Regions from separate parts of the Streptomyces sp. NPDC005878 genome, predicted to be linked through region 1. Evidence: riboswitches for the same ligand, from Rfam matches in the RefSeq annotation. Region 1 holds a riboswitch; each other region holds the start of a gene.
The links. A riboswitch is a leader RNA that binds a small molecule or an ion and turns the genes downstream of it on or off. The one in region 1 is predicted to bind thiamine pyrophosphate.
Positions count from the first base shown of each region.

Region 2: another riboswitch for thiamine pyrophosphate. It lies ahead of ABZ404_RS37385 (thiamine ABC transporter substrate-binding protein); the one in region 1 lies ahead of thiC (phosphomethylpyrimidine synthase ThiC).
Region 3: another riboswitch for thiamine pyrophosphate. It lies ahead of thiO (glycine oxidase ThiO); the one in region 1 lies ahead of thiC (phosphomethylpyrimidine synthase ThiC).

Region 1 covers NZ_JBEXWK010000010.1:167,360-171,816, reverse strand. The annotation lists gene ABZ404_RS18025 (SsgA family sporulation/cell division regulator) at 1-382, shown strand, start outside; gene ABZ404_RS18020 (YibE/F family protein) at 407-1,732, opposite strand; TPP riboswitch at 1,804-1,938, shown strand; gene thiC (phosphomethylpyrimidine synthase ThiC) at 1,931-3,709, shown strand; gene ABZ404_RS18010 (hypothetical protein) at 3,911-4,457, opposite strand, start outside.
Region 2 covers NZ_JBEXWK010000044.1:21,294-25,750, forward strand. The annotation lists gene frr (ribosome recycling factor) at 1-214, shown strand, start outside; gene ABZ404_RS37375 (phosphatidate cytidylyltransferase) at 214-1,335, shown strand; gene rlmN (23S rRNA (adenine(2503)-C(2))-methyltransferase RlmN) at 1,438-2,544, shown strand; TPP riboswitch at 2,577-2,686, shown strand; gene ABZ404_RS37385 (thiamine ABC transporter substrate-binding protein) at 2,763-3,860, shown strand; gene ABZ404_RS37390 (iron ABC transporter permease) at 3,914-4,457, shown strand, end outside.
Region 3 covers NZ_JBEXWK010000007.1:4,752-9,208, forward strand. The annotation lists gene pknB (Stk1 family PASTA domain-containing Ser/Thr kinase) at 1-594, opposite strand, end outside; gene ABZ404_RS13695 (thiazole synthase) at 1,026-1,820, opposite strand; gene thiS (sulfur carrier protein ThiS) at 1,823-2,038, opposite strand; gene thiO (glycine oxidase ThiO) at 2,035-3,231, opposite strand; TPP riboswitch at 3,229-3,342, opposite strand; gene ABZ404_RS13710 (FAD-dependent oxidoreductase) at 3,539-4,457, shown strand, end outside.

The DNA of each region.
Region 1 (4,457 bases):
CTCCTTCAGGATCCCGGTGGAACTCACCTACCGCGCCGACGATCCGTACGCGGTCCGTATGACCTTCCACCTCCCCGGCGACGAACCCGTGACGTGGACGTTCGGGCGGGAACTCCTGCTGGACGGCATCAACAGCCCCACCGGTGACGGCGATGTGCACATCGCGCCCGCGAGGGCCGAGGAGCTCCGCGATGTCCACATCCGCCTCCAGGTGGGCGGCGAACAGGCGAGCTTCCGGGCCGGGGCCGGTCCGCTGGTGGCCTTCCTCGACCGCACCGACAAACTCGTCCCGCTCGGACAGGAGCGCGCACTCGGCGACTTCGACGGGCATCTGGACGAGGCGCTGGGACGGATCCTGGCCGAGGAGCAGAACGCGGGCTGAGCTCCCCGCATTTGACGCCCGGGCCTACTTCTTTCGCCGTCGGCCCCGGCCGCCCCGCCCCGCTCCCCGGGTGGCCGCGGCCGGACGGTCGGCGGAGACCACCAGCGCCGCGAGGGCGGTCGTCACCGGAACCGACGCCACCAGACCGATCGAGCCCACCAGCGTCCGGACGATCTCCTCCGCGACCAGTTCACTGTTGGCCACCGTCCCCACGCTGCTCTGCGCGATCGAGAACAGCAGCAGCAGCGGCAGCGCCGCACCCGCGTACGCCAGGACCAGGGTGTTGACCACCGACGCGATGTGGTCGCGCCCGATCCGGATGGCGGCCCTGTACAGCCCGCGCGGGCCCATGCCCGGGTTGGCCTCGTGCAGCTCCCACACCGCCGACGTCTGGGTGACCGTGACATCGTCGAGCACCCCGAGCGAGCCGATGATCACGCCGGCCAGCAGCAGACCCGACATGTCGATGTCCGGATAGAGCCCGTGGATCAGGCCGGTGTTGTCGTCGGTGTTGCCCGTCAGCGAGGCCCAGCCGATGAAGAGCGACCCCAGCAGCCCGATCAGGACGAGCGAGACCAGCGTGCCGAGCACGGCGACCGAGGTACGCGCCGAGAGGCCGTGGCACATGTACAGCGCGATCAGCATGATCGCGCTCGACCCGACCACCGCGACCAGCAGCGGATTGGAGCCCTGGAGGATCGCCGGGAGGATGAACAGCGTCAGCACGGCGAACGAGACGATCAGCGCGACGAGCGCCATCACCCCGCGCAGCCGGCCGACGGCCACCACGACGAGCGCGAAGATGCCCGCCAGCAGCGCCATCGGGAACCGCCGGTTCACATCGGTCACCGAGTACTGGAGGTCGTGCGGGGCGTCGGGGGCGTACGCGACGATCACGCCCTGCCCCTTGTGGAGTTGGCGCGGGGCGTCCGGCTGCACGATCTCGGTGAAGGTACGGCCCTTCTCCTTGCCGCTGGTGACCTCGATGGTCGCCTTGGCGCACTGGCCCTGCCGGGCGCGTCGGCCACCGGAGGGCGAGGCGTCGCCGGGCGGCGGGGCCTGACCCGCGTTGACCGACCGGCAGTCGAGCTTCTGGAGGGCGACGACCTTGGCCTGTTGTGTCTGGCGGTCGAAGCCGACTCCGGTGCGCTGATGGGCGGGGGTACCACCGGGCCACAGCACCGCCAGGCCCACGAGCACCGCGATCGAGAACGGGATCAGCACGGCGGCGATCACCTTGCGCAGATGCTGGGAGACGGGCGTCGCGGGACCGTGGCTGTGCGTGTGCCCATGGCCCTGACCGGGCGGGTGGCCGTGGGAGCCTTCGGGGTGCTGCTCTGCTGACGTCACCGCCCGATCATCGCAACAACGGCGGGGCCCCTCTGTTCAGCGCGCTGGGGATGACGCTAGCGTGGTGGCACCTTTGCACACGCGGGAGCTCGGAGCACCGGGCTGAGAGGGCGCTGAAAGCCGTACGAACCGTACGGAAGCGGCTGCGCCGACCGCCGAACCTGTTACCGGGTAATGCCGGCGTAGGGAGTAGGTCTCATGACCATTCAGGACGCACGCACGCCTGCCTCGAACCAGAACGAGGCTGGGAAGTCCATCGGCTGGCACAAGGGTTACGTCGAGGGCTCGCGCCCCGACCTCCGCGTGCCGGTGCGCCAGGTGCACCTCACCAACGGCAAGGACGTCACGCTGTATGACACGTCCGGGCCGTACACCGACCCGAACATCGAGACGGACGTCCGCCGCGGCCTCGCCCCGCTCCGCGAGAACTGGATCATCGCGCGCGGCGACACCGAGGAGTACGCGGGCCGGCCCGTCCGCCCCGAGGACGACGGCCTCAAGCACACCTCCCCGCGCGGCGGCCTGAAGAACCTCGACGCGGTGTTCCCCGGCCGCCCGCGCCAGCCGCGCCGGGGCCGCGGCGGTCAGGCCGTCACCCAGCTCGCCTACGCCCGCAGGGGCGAGATCACCCCGGAGATGGAGTACGTCGCGATCCGCGAGAACGTCTCCCCCGAGGTCGTCCGCGAGGAGATCGCGGCCGGGCGGGCGGTGCTCCCCGCCAACGTCAACCACCCCGAGATCGAGCCGATGATCATCGGCAAGCGATTCCTGGTGAAGGTCAACGCCAACATCGGCAACTCCGCCGTGACCTCCTCCATCGAGGAGGAGGTGGACAAGATGACCTGGGCCACCCGCTGGGGCGCCGACACCGTCATGGACCTCTCCACCGGCCGCAACATCCACACCACCCGTGAGTGGGTGCTGCGCAACTCCCCCGTTCCCATCGGCACGGTGCCGCTCTATCAGGCGCTGGAGAAGGTCGACGGCCGCGCCGAGGAGCTGACCTGGGAGATCTACAAGGACACGGTCATCGAGCAGGCCGAGCAGGGCGTCGACTACATGACGGTCCACGCCGGTGTGCTCCTGCGGTACGTCCCCCTCACCGCCCGCCGCAAGACCGGCATCGTCTCGCGCGGCGGCTCGATCATGGCGGCGTGGTGCCTGGCGCACCACAAGGAGTCGTTCCTGTACGAGAACTTCGAGGAGCTCTGCGAGATCCTCGCGGCGTACGACGTCACGTACTCCCTGGGCGACGGTCTGCGTCCGGGCTCCATCGCGGACGCCAACGACGAGGCGCAGTTCGCCGAGCTGCGCACCCTCGGTGAGCTCAACACGATCGCCAAGCGCCACAACGTCCAGACGATGATCGAGGGCCCGGGCCACGTCCCGATGCACAAGATCAAGGAGAACATCGACCTCCAGCAGGAGATCTGCGAAGAGGCGCCGTTCTACACGCTGGGCCCGCTGACCACGGACGTCGCCCCCGCGTACGACCACATCACCTCGGGCATCGGTGCCGCGATGATCGCCTGGTGGGGCACCGCGATGCTCTGCTACGTCACGCCCAAGGAGCACCTGGGCCTGCCCAACCGCGACGACGTGAAGACGGGCGTCATCACCTACAAGATCGCGGCCCACGCGGCCGACCTCGCCAAGGGGCACCCGGGCGCGCAGGACTGGGACGACGCGCTCTCCGACGCCCGCTTCGAGTTCCGCTGGGAAGACCAGTTCAACCTGGCTCTCGACCCGGACACGGCGCGGGAGTTCCACGACGAGACGCTGCCCGCCGAGCCGGCGAAGACCGCGCACTTCTGCTCGATGTGCGGGCCGAAGTTCTGCTCGATGAAGATCTCGCAGGACATCCGGCGCGAGCACGGCGGCGATCTGGCGGCGGGGGACATCGAGGCCGGAATGGCGGAGAAGTCCGCGGAGTTCGCGGCGGCGGGCAACCGCGTGTATCTGCCGATCGCTGACTGACGTACCCAGCCCGACGTTTCACGTGAAACACGGACCCGTCCGGGAGCTGTGTTTCACGTGAAACATGCGTGCGGTGGCGCTGTCGTGCGGCCACAGCCCTCCGTGTGACCCGGGAGTCGCCCGCGGCCGTGGTTTCACGTGAAACGAACGGGGCGCCGAAGTCCCGTTGGTTTCACGTGAAACACCGCATCGCGAAGTCGCCTACTCCGGCTGGTGTTCGGGGCCCCCGAAGTCGGGACTGGTGAAGTCCGGGCTGGTGAAACTGGGCCGGGTCCCCGTGGACGGATCGCTCGGGCTGTCGAAGTCGGGCCGGCCGTAGCCGAGCGTGGGTATCCGGCCCGTGGTGCGGCGCGTCGACGCGCCCGGACCCGTGCCGGGGTCGGCCAGGGCCTCGCGCAGGAACGGGTAGATGCCCCGCTCCACCAGGGCGTGCCGCCATGCCTCGCGGGCCCGGGACACCTCCTGGGCTCGCTCGTCGCCCACCTCGCCCTCCTCGGGGTCGGCGATGACCTGGGTGGCACCGTTGCGGATCGCGGTGGTCAGGAGGCTGACCGCGGCGGCCAGTATCGCGGCGGCGGTGAGGGCGCCGAAGAACCATCCAGCGGTCAGTAAAGTGTCGGCGAACGCGGGCTGCGGGTCGAGCATCTTGAGGATGTAACCCACCAGCAGGAAGATCGCGGCGGCGGTCCCGGCGAGGACCGGCGCCAGCACCGCGACGACCGCGCCGACGCCCGCCCCCGAGGTGGAA
Region 2 (4,457 bases), on a different contig from region 1:
GGTCGCCCGGACCAAGGCCGAGGACTCCAAGGTGTCGATCCGCTCCGTGCGCCGCAAGGCCAAGGACGCCCTCGACAAGCTCGTCAAGGACAAGGAGTCCGGCGAGGACGAGGTCCGCCGTGCGGAGAAGGAGCTCGACGACACCACCGCGAAGTACGTCTCGCAGGTGGACGAGCTGCTCAAGCACAAGGAAGCAGAGCTGCTAGAGGTCTGATGAACGACTCTTCCTGGGGGGCTCCGCCGCGACCCGAGCACTGGGGGCCACCCGTCCAGGGGCCTTCCCAGGAGGTGCCTTCGGCGGGGGCTGCCTACGATGCGTATGACGCCCCGTCCCGGACACAGCCCATGCCCGCAGTGACCGACGGCGTGGGCACAGACGCCGTGGTCCGCGAAGAACGTGACCGGGGGACCGCTCGGGTGAGCGGCCCCCTGTTCCGCGAAGAGACGCCGCAGGAGCCCATGCCCAGCTCGGTACCACCTTCGACTCCGCCGCAGCCGCAGCGGCCCGCGCAGCCGGAGAAGAAGCGGGCGGGGCGCGACCTGCGGGCCGCGATAGGGGTCGGCGTCGGGCTCGGCGCGGTCATCCTGGCGTCGCTGTTCGTCGTCAAGGCCGTCTTCGTCGGTGTGGTCGCGGTGGCGGTCGTCGTCGGCCTGTGGGAGCTGGCCTCCCGGCTGGACGAGCGCAAGGGCATCAAGGTGCCGCTCGTGCCGCTCGCGGTGGGCGGCGCGGCGATGGTCGTCGCCGGCTACGCGCGCGGTGCCGAGGGTGCCTGGGTGGCGATGGCGCTGACCTCGCTCGCGGTGCTGGTCTGGCGGATGACGGAGAAGCCCGAGGGCTATCTCCGGGATGTCACCGCCGGGGTCTTCGCCGCGTTCTACGTGCCGTTCCTGGCCACGTTCGTCGCGATGATGCTGGCCGCCGACGACGGGCCGTGGCGGGTGTTCGTCTTCCTGCTGCTGACCGTGGTCAGCGACACCGGCGCGTACGCGATCGGCTGGCGGTTCGGCAAGACGAAGCTGGCGCCGCGCATCAGTCCCGGAAAGACCCGTGAGGGTCTGGTGGGCGCGGTGACGTTCGCGATGGCGGCGGGCGCGGTGTGCGTGCAGTTCCTCATCGACGACGGCCAGTGGTGGCAGGGCCTGCTGCTCGGTCTCGCGGTCGCGGCGAGCGCCACGCTCGGCGACCTCGGCGAGTCGATGATCAAGCGGGACCTCGGCATCAAGGACATGGGCACGCTGCTGCCGGGCCACGGCGGCATCATGGACCGGCTGGACTCGCTGCTGCCCACGGCGCCGGTGGTGTGGCTGCTGCTCGTCGCCTTCGTCGGCAGCTGAAAAGTCCGCAGGGAAGGCTCTGACCTGCGTGTTCATCGGTCGGGGCTCGTTGTCCACAGGACGGCGGGCCCCTTTCCGTATGTCTGAGACACTTGAGGGACCATGCCGAAGCCCGGAGAACTCACTTTCGTCGCCCCCCGCGGAGCCAAGAAGCCGCCGCGGCACCTCGCCGACCTCTCGCCCGCCGAGCGGAAAGAGGCTGTCGCCGCGATCGGCGAGAAGCCGTTCCGCGCCAAGCAGCTCTCGCAGCACTACTTCGCGCGGTACGCGCACGACCCGGCCCAGTGGACGGACATCCCCGCGGCGGCGCGCACCCGCCTCCAGGAGGAGCTGCTGCCGGACCTGATGTCGGTCGTGCGGCACATCTCGTGCGACGACGACACCACCCGCAAGACGCTGTGGCGCCTGCGCGACGGGACGCTGGTGGAGTCGGTCCTGATGCGCTACCCCGACCGGGTGACCATGTGCATCTCCTCGCAGGCCGGCTGCGGCATGAACTGCCCGTTCTGCGCGACCGGCCAGGCGGGCCTGGACCGCAACCTGTCGACCGCGGAGATCGTGCACCAGATCGTCGACGGCATGCGCGCGCTGCGCGACGGCGAGGTCCCCGGCGGCCCCGCCCGGCTGTCGAACATCGTCTTCATGGGCATGGGCGAGCCGCTCGCCAACTACAAGCGGGTCGTCGGCGCCATCCGCCGCCTCACCGACCCCGAGCCCGACGGCCTGGGCCTGTCCCAGCGCGGCATCACCGTCTCCACCGTCGGCCTGGTCCCCGCCATGCACCGCTTCGCCGACGAGGGCTTCAAGTGCCGTCTCGCCGTCTCGCTGCACGCGCCGGACGACGAGCTGCGCGACACGCTCGTGCCCGTCAACACCCGCTGGAAGGTCCGCGAGGTCCTGGACGCGGCGTGGGAGTACGCGGAGAAGTCCGGCCGCCGCATCTCGATCGAGTACGCGCTGATCCGCGACATCAACGACCAGGCCTGGCGCGGTGACCTGCTCGGCCGCCTCCTCAAGGGCAAGCGCGTCCACGTCAACCTGATCCCGCTGAACCCGACGCCGGGCTCGAAGTGGACCGCCTCGCGCCCCGAGGACGAGAAGGCGTTCGTCGAGGCCATCGCGGCCCACGGGGTGCCCGTCACCGTCCGGGACACCCGTGGCCAGGAGATCGACGGAGCGTGCGGACAGCTCGCCGCCTCCGAGAGGTAGTCTGAGCCCGAAAACCGCAGAGCTCGACATCTGTATTCCGACAGGGGAGCGCCACAGCGCTGAGAGTGCGACACCGTCAGGTCGCAGACCCTCTGAACCTCGCCCAGGTCATTCTGGGTAGGAAGTTCGGTCATCACTCAAGCTGTTGCGCCCCGCTCGCCGCCGCCCGGCGGGCGGGGCCGCGTCTCTTCCTGGTCACTCCAGGAGGAATCACCACCATGCGCAGTACGAAGAAGATGGCGGCCGCCGCGCTCGCCGCCGCCCTCGGCGTCAGCACGCTCGCCGCGTGCGGCGGCAAGGACGACGACAGCACCAAGACCGGCGGCTCCACCCAGTCCAAGACCGTCACCCTGGTCAGCCACGACTCGTTCGCCGCCTCCGACGCGGTGCTCAAGGAGTTCACCGCCAGGACCGGCTACACGGTCAAGGTCCTCAAGAGCGGCGACGCGGGCGCGGCCCTCAACCAGGAGATCCTCACCAAGGGCTCCCCGCGCGGCGACGTGTTCTTCGGCGTCGACAACACCCTGCTCTCGCGCGCCCTCGACCACCAGGTCTTCACCCCGTACGAGGCGAAGGGCCTCGCCGCCGTCCCCGCGGCCGTCCAGCTCGACAAGGACAAGCACCGCGTCACCCCGGTCGACACCGGCGACATCTGCGTCAACTACGACAAGAAGTACTTCGCGGACAAGAAGCTGGCTCCGCCGAGCACCTTCGCCGACCTGATCAAGCCCGCGTACAAGGACCTGCTGGTCACCGAGAACGCGGCGACCTCCTCGCCCGGCCTCGGCTTCCTGCTCGGCAGCGCCGCCCAGTACGGCGACGAGGGCTGGCAGGACTACTGGAAGAAGCTCAAGGACAACGGCGTCAAGGTCGTCGACGGCTGGGAGCAGGCCTACAACCAGGACTTCTCCGGCTCCGCCGGCGGCCACAAGGCCAAGGGCGACCGCCCGTTGGTCGTCTCCTACGCCTCCAGCCCGCCCGTCGAGGTCCTCTACGCCAAGCCGCAGCCCACCGACGCCCCCACCGGCGTCGCCACCGGCACCTGCTTCCGCCAGACCGAGTTCGCCGGACTCCTCAAGGGCGCCAGGAACGAGGCCGGCGGCAAGGCGTTCCTGGACTTCCTGATCTCCAAGAAGTTCCAGGAGGACATGCCGCTCACCATGTTCGTGAACCCGGTCCTGAAGGACGCCGCGCTGCCCGAACTGTTCACCCGGTTCGGCGCCAAGGTCACCGAGACGCACGACGTCGCTCCGGAGAAGATCTCCAAGAACCGTGAGCAGTGGGTCAAGACGTGGTCCTCGCTCGTGCTGAAGTAAGCCGCGCGCCCCGGGTGGGGAAGGCGCGCGCGCACGCGGTGCGGCTCGGCCTGATGGCCCTGCCGCTCGCGTTCTTCGGGCTCTTCTTCGCCTGGCCCGTGGCCGCGATCGTCGGCCGCGGGCTGCGCGTCGACGGCGTCTGGCAGCTCGGCCGGATCGGCGAGGTGATCACCGACCCCGACATCGGGCAGGTGCTGTGGTTCACCACCTGGCAGGCGCTCGCCTCCACCGCCCTCACCCTGCTGATCGCGCTGCCCGGCGCCTACGTCTTCGCCCGCCTGGACTTCCCCGGCCGCCAGCTGCTGCGGGCCGTGGTCACTGTCCCCTTCGTGCTGCCCACCGTCGTCGTCGGCACCGCCTTCCTCGCCCTGCTCGGCCGCGGCGGGCTGCTGGACGAGCTGTGGGGCGTACGGCTGGACACCACGGTGTGGGCGATCCTGCTCGCCCACGTCTTCTTCAACTACGCCGTCGTCGTCCGGACGGTCGGCGGCCTGTGGGCCCAGCTCGACCCGCGCCAGGAGGAGGCCGCCCGGGTCCTCGGAGCCTCCCGCCTCGCGGCCTGGCGCACGGTGACCCTGCCCGCCCTCGGGCCCGCCG
Region 3 (4,457 bases), on a different contig from region 1:
GTCCGCGCGGGTGTCCGCGGTGCCGTGCTCGATCTGCTCGGGGGCGAGGTAGGAGACGGTGCCGAGGACGCTCCCGGTGGTGCTGGTGACCGCGTCCACGGCCCTGACCAGGCCGAAGTCGGCGACCTTGACCCGGCCGTCGTCCCCTATCAGCACGTTCTCCGGCTTCATGTCCCGGTGGACGAAGCCGGCGCGGTGGGCCGCGCCGAGCGCGGCCAGGACCGGCTCCAGGATGTCCAGGGCGGCCCGGGGCTGGAGGGCGCCGCGCTCGCGCAGCACGTCGCGCAGGGTGCAGCCCGCCACGTACTCCATCGCCAGGTAGACGTATCCGCCGTCGGTGCCCTGGTCGAAGACGCCGACCACGTTGGGGTGGGCGAGCCGGGCGACGGACTTGGCCTCGCGGATGAACCGCTCCACGAACGAGCCGTCGGCGGCGAGGGCCGGGTGCATCACCTTGAGGGCGAGCACCCGGTCGAGCCGGGTGTCGACGGCCCGGTAGACCGTGGCCATACCGCCGACGGCGATGCGTGCCTCGACGCGGTAGCGGCTGTCGAGCACCTGCCCGACGAGCGGGTCCTGAAGGGTCGTATCCACGCAGCAGAGTCTACGAGCGGCCTCGGACACCCCTGCCGTCCCGGGTGGGGGTGGGGCGGGACTGAAGCGGAGCTGTGACGTGGGGGGTGGGGTGGGGGGGGTGGTCTTCGTCTGCGGGTGGTGGGGGGTTGCTCGCGCAGTTCCCCGCGCCCCTGGGGTGGCCGGGGTGAATCCTCGGCGGCGGTCGGGCCACCCGATGGGCCCGCAGGGCCCTCTCAGGGGCGCGGGGAACTGCGCGACCAGCCCCCACCGGCCCGCAGACGAGAACGCGCCCCACCCGCCCCGCAGCCCCCCGCCCCGCAGGCACCCCACCCCAAGGGGCGCGGGGAACCGCGTGAGCAACCACCCGCTGCGGGCACACGAACAGCGACCCAGGACCGCCCCGCAGCCGAGCGCACCCCACCTGGCCCGGCCCGCCGCCAGGCGCCCCCTCAGAACGCCGGGCGTTCCGGGTCCAGGGCCGCTCGGCCCTCGCGTGGTGACGACGCCTCGGCGAAGTGGCGGCGGGGGATGCGGCCCGCCCGGTACGCCAGGCGCCCCGCCTCCACCGCGTACCGCATCGCCTCCGCCATCAGCACCGGCTCCTGCGCGCGCGTGACCGCCGAGGCGAGCATCACCGCCGAGCACCCCAGCTCCATGGCGAGCGCCGCGTCGGAGGCCGTGCCCGCGCCCGCGTCCAGGATGACCGGGACGGTGGCGCGGTCCACGATCAGCTCGAAGTTGTGCGGGTTGCGGATGCCCAGCCCGGAGCCGATGGGGGAGCCCAGCGGCATGATCGCCGCGCACCCCACGTCCTCCAGCCGCCGGGCCAGCACCGGGTCGTCGCTGGTGTACGGCAGCACCGTGAATCCGTCGTCGACCAGCACTTCCGCCGCGTCGAGCAGCTCGACCGGATCGGGCAGCAGGGTGCGCTCGTCGGCGACCACCTCCAGCTTCACCCAGTCCGTGCCGAGCGCCTCGCGCGCGAGGCGGGCGGTGAGGACCGCCTCCCCGGCGGTGAAGCAGCCGGCCGTGTTCGGCAGGACGGAGATGCCGAGCTTCTCCAGGACGGACAGGACCGAGCCCTGCACGGTCGGGTCGAGGCGGCGCATCGCGACGGTCGTCAGCTCCGTGCCGGAGGCGGCGAGCGAGCGCTCCAGGACGTCCAGGCTCGGCGCCCCGCCGGTGCCCATGATCAGCCGCGAGGTGAAGGTCGTACCGCCGAGGGAGAACAGGTCGTCGGCCATGGTCAGCCCCCCTGCACGGCGGTCAGGACCTCGACGCGGTCACCGTCGCCGAGCGTGGTCGCGGCCCACCGGCCGCGCGGCACCACCGTCTCGTTGACGGCGGCGGCGACCCCGGCGGGCGCGGGCGTCAACGTGGAGACGAGGACGTCGAGGGTGGTGCCGGCGGCGAGGTCGCGCGCCTCGCCGTTCACGGACACGGTCGTCAAGGAGGCGGTCATACGGTCAGCTCCTGCGGTACGGACTCCGCCGGGGCGGAGGTGAAACGGCCGGGGGTGAAGGGGCGCGCCTCGGCGGGCAGTTCGCCGGTGGCCAGCGCGTGCGCCAGGGCGTCGCCGGTGACGGGGGTGAGCAGCACCCCGTTGCGGTAGTGGCCGGTGGCCAGGTGCAGACCGGGCAGCGCGGTCGGGCCGAGCAGCGGCGCGTTGTCGGGGGAGCCGGGGCGCAGCCCGGCGCGGGTCTCGGTGAGCGGGAGCTCGGTGATGCCGGGCACCAGCTCGTGCGCGTCGCGCAGCAGTTCGTAGACGCCGCCGGCGGTGACGGTGGTGTCCCAGCCCAGCTCCTCGCTGGTGGCGCCGACCACGAGCTCGCCGTCGGCGCGCGGCACCAGGTAGACGTGGCTGCCGCGGACCACCGCGCGGACCGTGCGGGACAGGAACGGGGCGTACGCGGGCGGCACGGTCAGCCGCAGCACCTGGCCCTTGACCGGGCGTACGGGAGGGCGCACCTCGTCCGGGAGCCCGGCGAGCCGGGCGCTGAGGCTGCCGCCCGCGAGGACGACCTGGTCGGCGGCGAGCGCGGTGCCGTCGGCCAGGACCGCCCCCGCGGCCCGCTCGCGGACCACCGAGAGCCGTTCGGCCCGGCCGTGGTGGAACTCCACCCCGGCCCGCTCGCAGGCCGCCAGAAGGGCCCTGGCGAGGCGGCGCGGGTCGATCTGGTGGTCGCCGTCGACCCGCAGACCGCCGCGCACCCCGGGCGCCAGCATCGGCTCCAGGCGGCGGCACTCGCGCCCGGTGAGCCACTGGGAGTCGAGCCCGAGGCGCTGCTGGAGCGCGTGCAGCTCGCGCAGATGGGCGCGGTCGTCGGCGTCCAGGGCGACCGCGAGGGTGCCGCAGGCGCGGTAGCCGGTGGTGAGGCCGCTCGCCTCCTCCAGCTCGGCCACGAAGTCCGGGTAGCGCCGGGCGGAGGCCAGGTTGAGGCCGAGGAGGGTCTCCTCGCCGTAGTGGAGCTCGGTGACGGCGGCGAGCATGCCGGCCGCGACCTGGGCGGCGCCGCCGCCGGGCGCGGGGTCGGCGAGCGCGGTGCGCATACCTTGCCGCGCGGCCCGCCAGGCCGTGACGAGGCCGATGATGCCGCCACCGATCACCAGCACGTCCGACCCGTGGGGAACTGCCCCTTTTCGGGATGAATGCATGGGCGTCCAGCCCCTCCCTTCGCCGGCATGACCCGGATCAGGTTCGTACGGTCGGAGGCCGCCGCAGCCTCCCTCTCAGCCCGGTGCGTCCGGGCTCCCGCGAGATGGTTGTCGTGCCGCCGCGCGTCCCGGGGCCGGGGCCTCGGAGCGCGGACGGTACGTCGGCCAGACTAACCCCAGCGGCCCATCGGCAGTAGGGAGCGTCCGGGCCGGGCTGTCTGACGATTCGTCAGCTGTTTATGGTGATCGGGTGAGCGAACAGCAGACGCATGCGGAACAGCGGCACGTGGTGGTCGTCGGCGCGGGCATGGCCGGGGTCCAGACCGCGGTGGCCCTGCGCGAACAGGGCTTCCCCGGCCGGATCACCCTCATCGGCGCCGAACCCCACCAGCCCTACGACCGGCCCCCGCTCTCCAAGGCGGTGCTGCTCGGCAAGGCCGAGAGCTCGGCCTTCGAGGTGGACTTCGAGGGCCTCGGCGTGGAGCTGCGCCTGGGCGAGCCGGTCACCGGCGTACGCGCGCGTGAGCACGAGGTCGACACCGCGGCCGGGCCCGTCCCGTACGACGCGCTGGTGATCGCCTCCGGCGCCGAACCCCTCACCCTGCCCGGCATCGAGGACCTTCCGGACGTCCATCTGCTGCGCACCCTCGACGACGCGGGACGGCTGCGGGCGGTGCTCGGCGCGCAGCGGCGCGTCGTGGTCGTCGGGGCGGGCTGGATCGGCGCCGAGTTCGCCACGGCCGCGCGCGAGGCGGGCTGCGCGGTCACCGTCGTCGAGGCCGCGGACCGCCCGCTCGCGGGCGCGCTGCCTGCCGAGGTCACCGAGCCGATGGCCGCCTGGTACGCGGAGAGCGGCGCGGAACTGCTCACCCACGCGCGCGTGGCGGCCGTCGAGCCCGGGGCCGTCGTCCTCGCTGACGGCCGCAGGCTGCCCGCCGACGCGGTCGTCGTCGGCATCGGCGCCCGGCCCACCACCGACTGGCTGGCGGGCACCGGCATCGAGCGCGGGGCGGAGGGCGCGGTCACCGCCGACGACCGGCTGCGCACCTCCCTGCCGGACGTCTACGCGGTCGGCGACTGCGCTTCCTTCCCCTCGGGCCGGTACGGCGAGCGGCTGCTCATCCACCACTGGGACAACGCCCTCCAGGGGCCGCGCACGGTGGCCGCGGACATCATCGGCGAGGCGGTCCTCCCGTACGACCCGGTGCCCTACTTCTGGTCCGAGC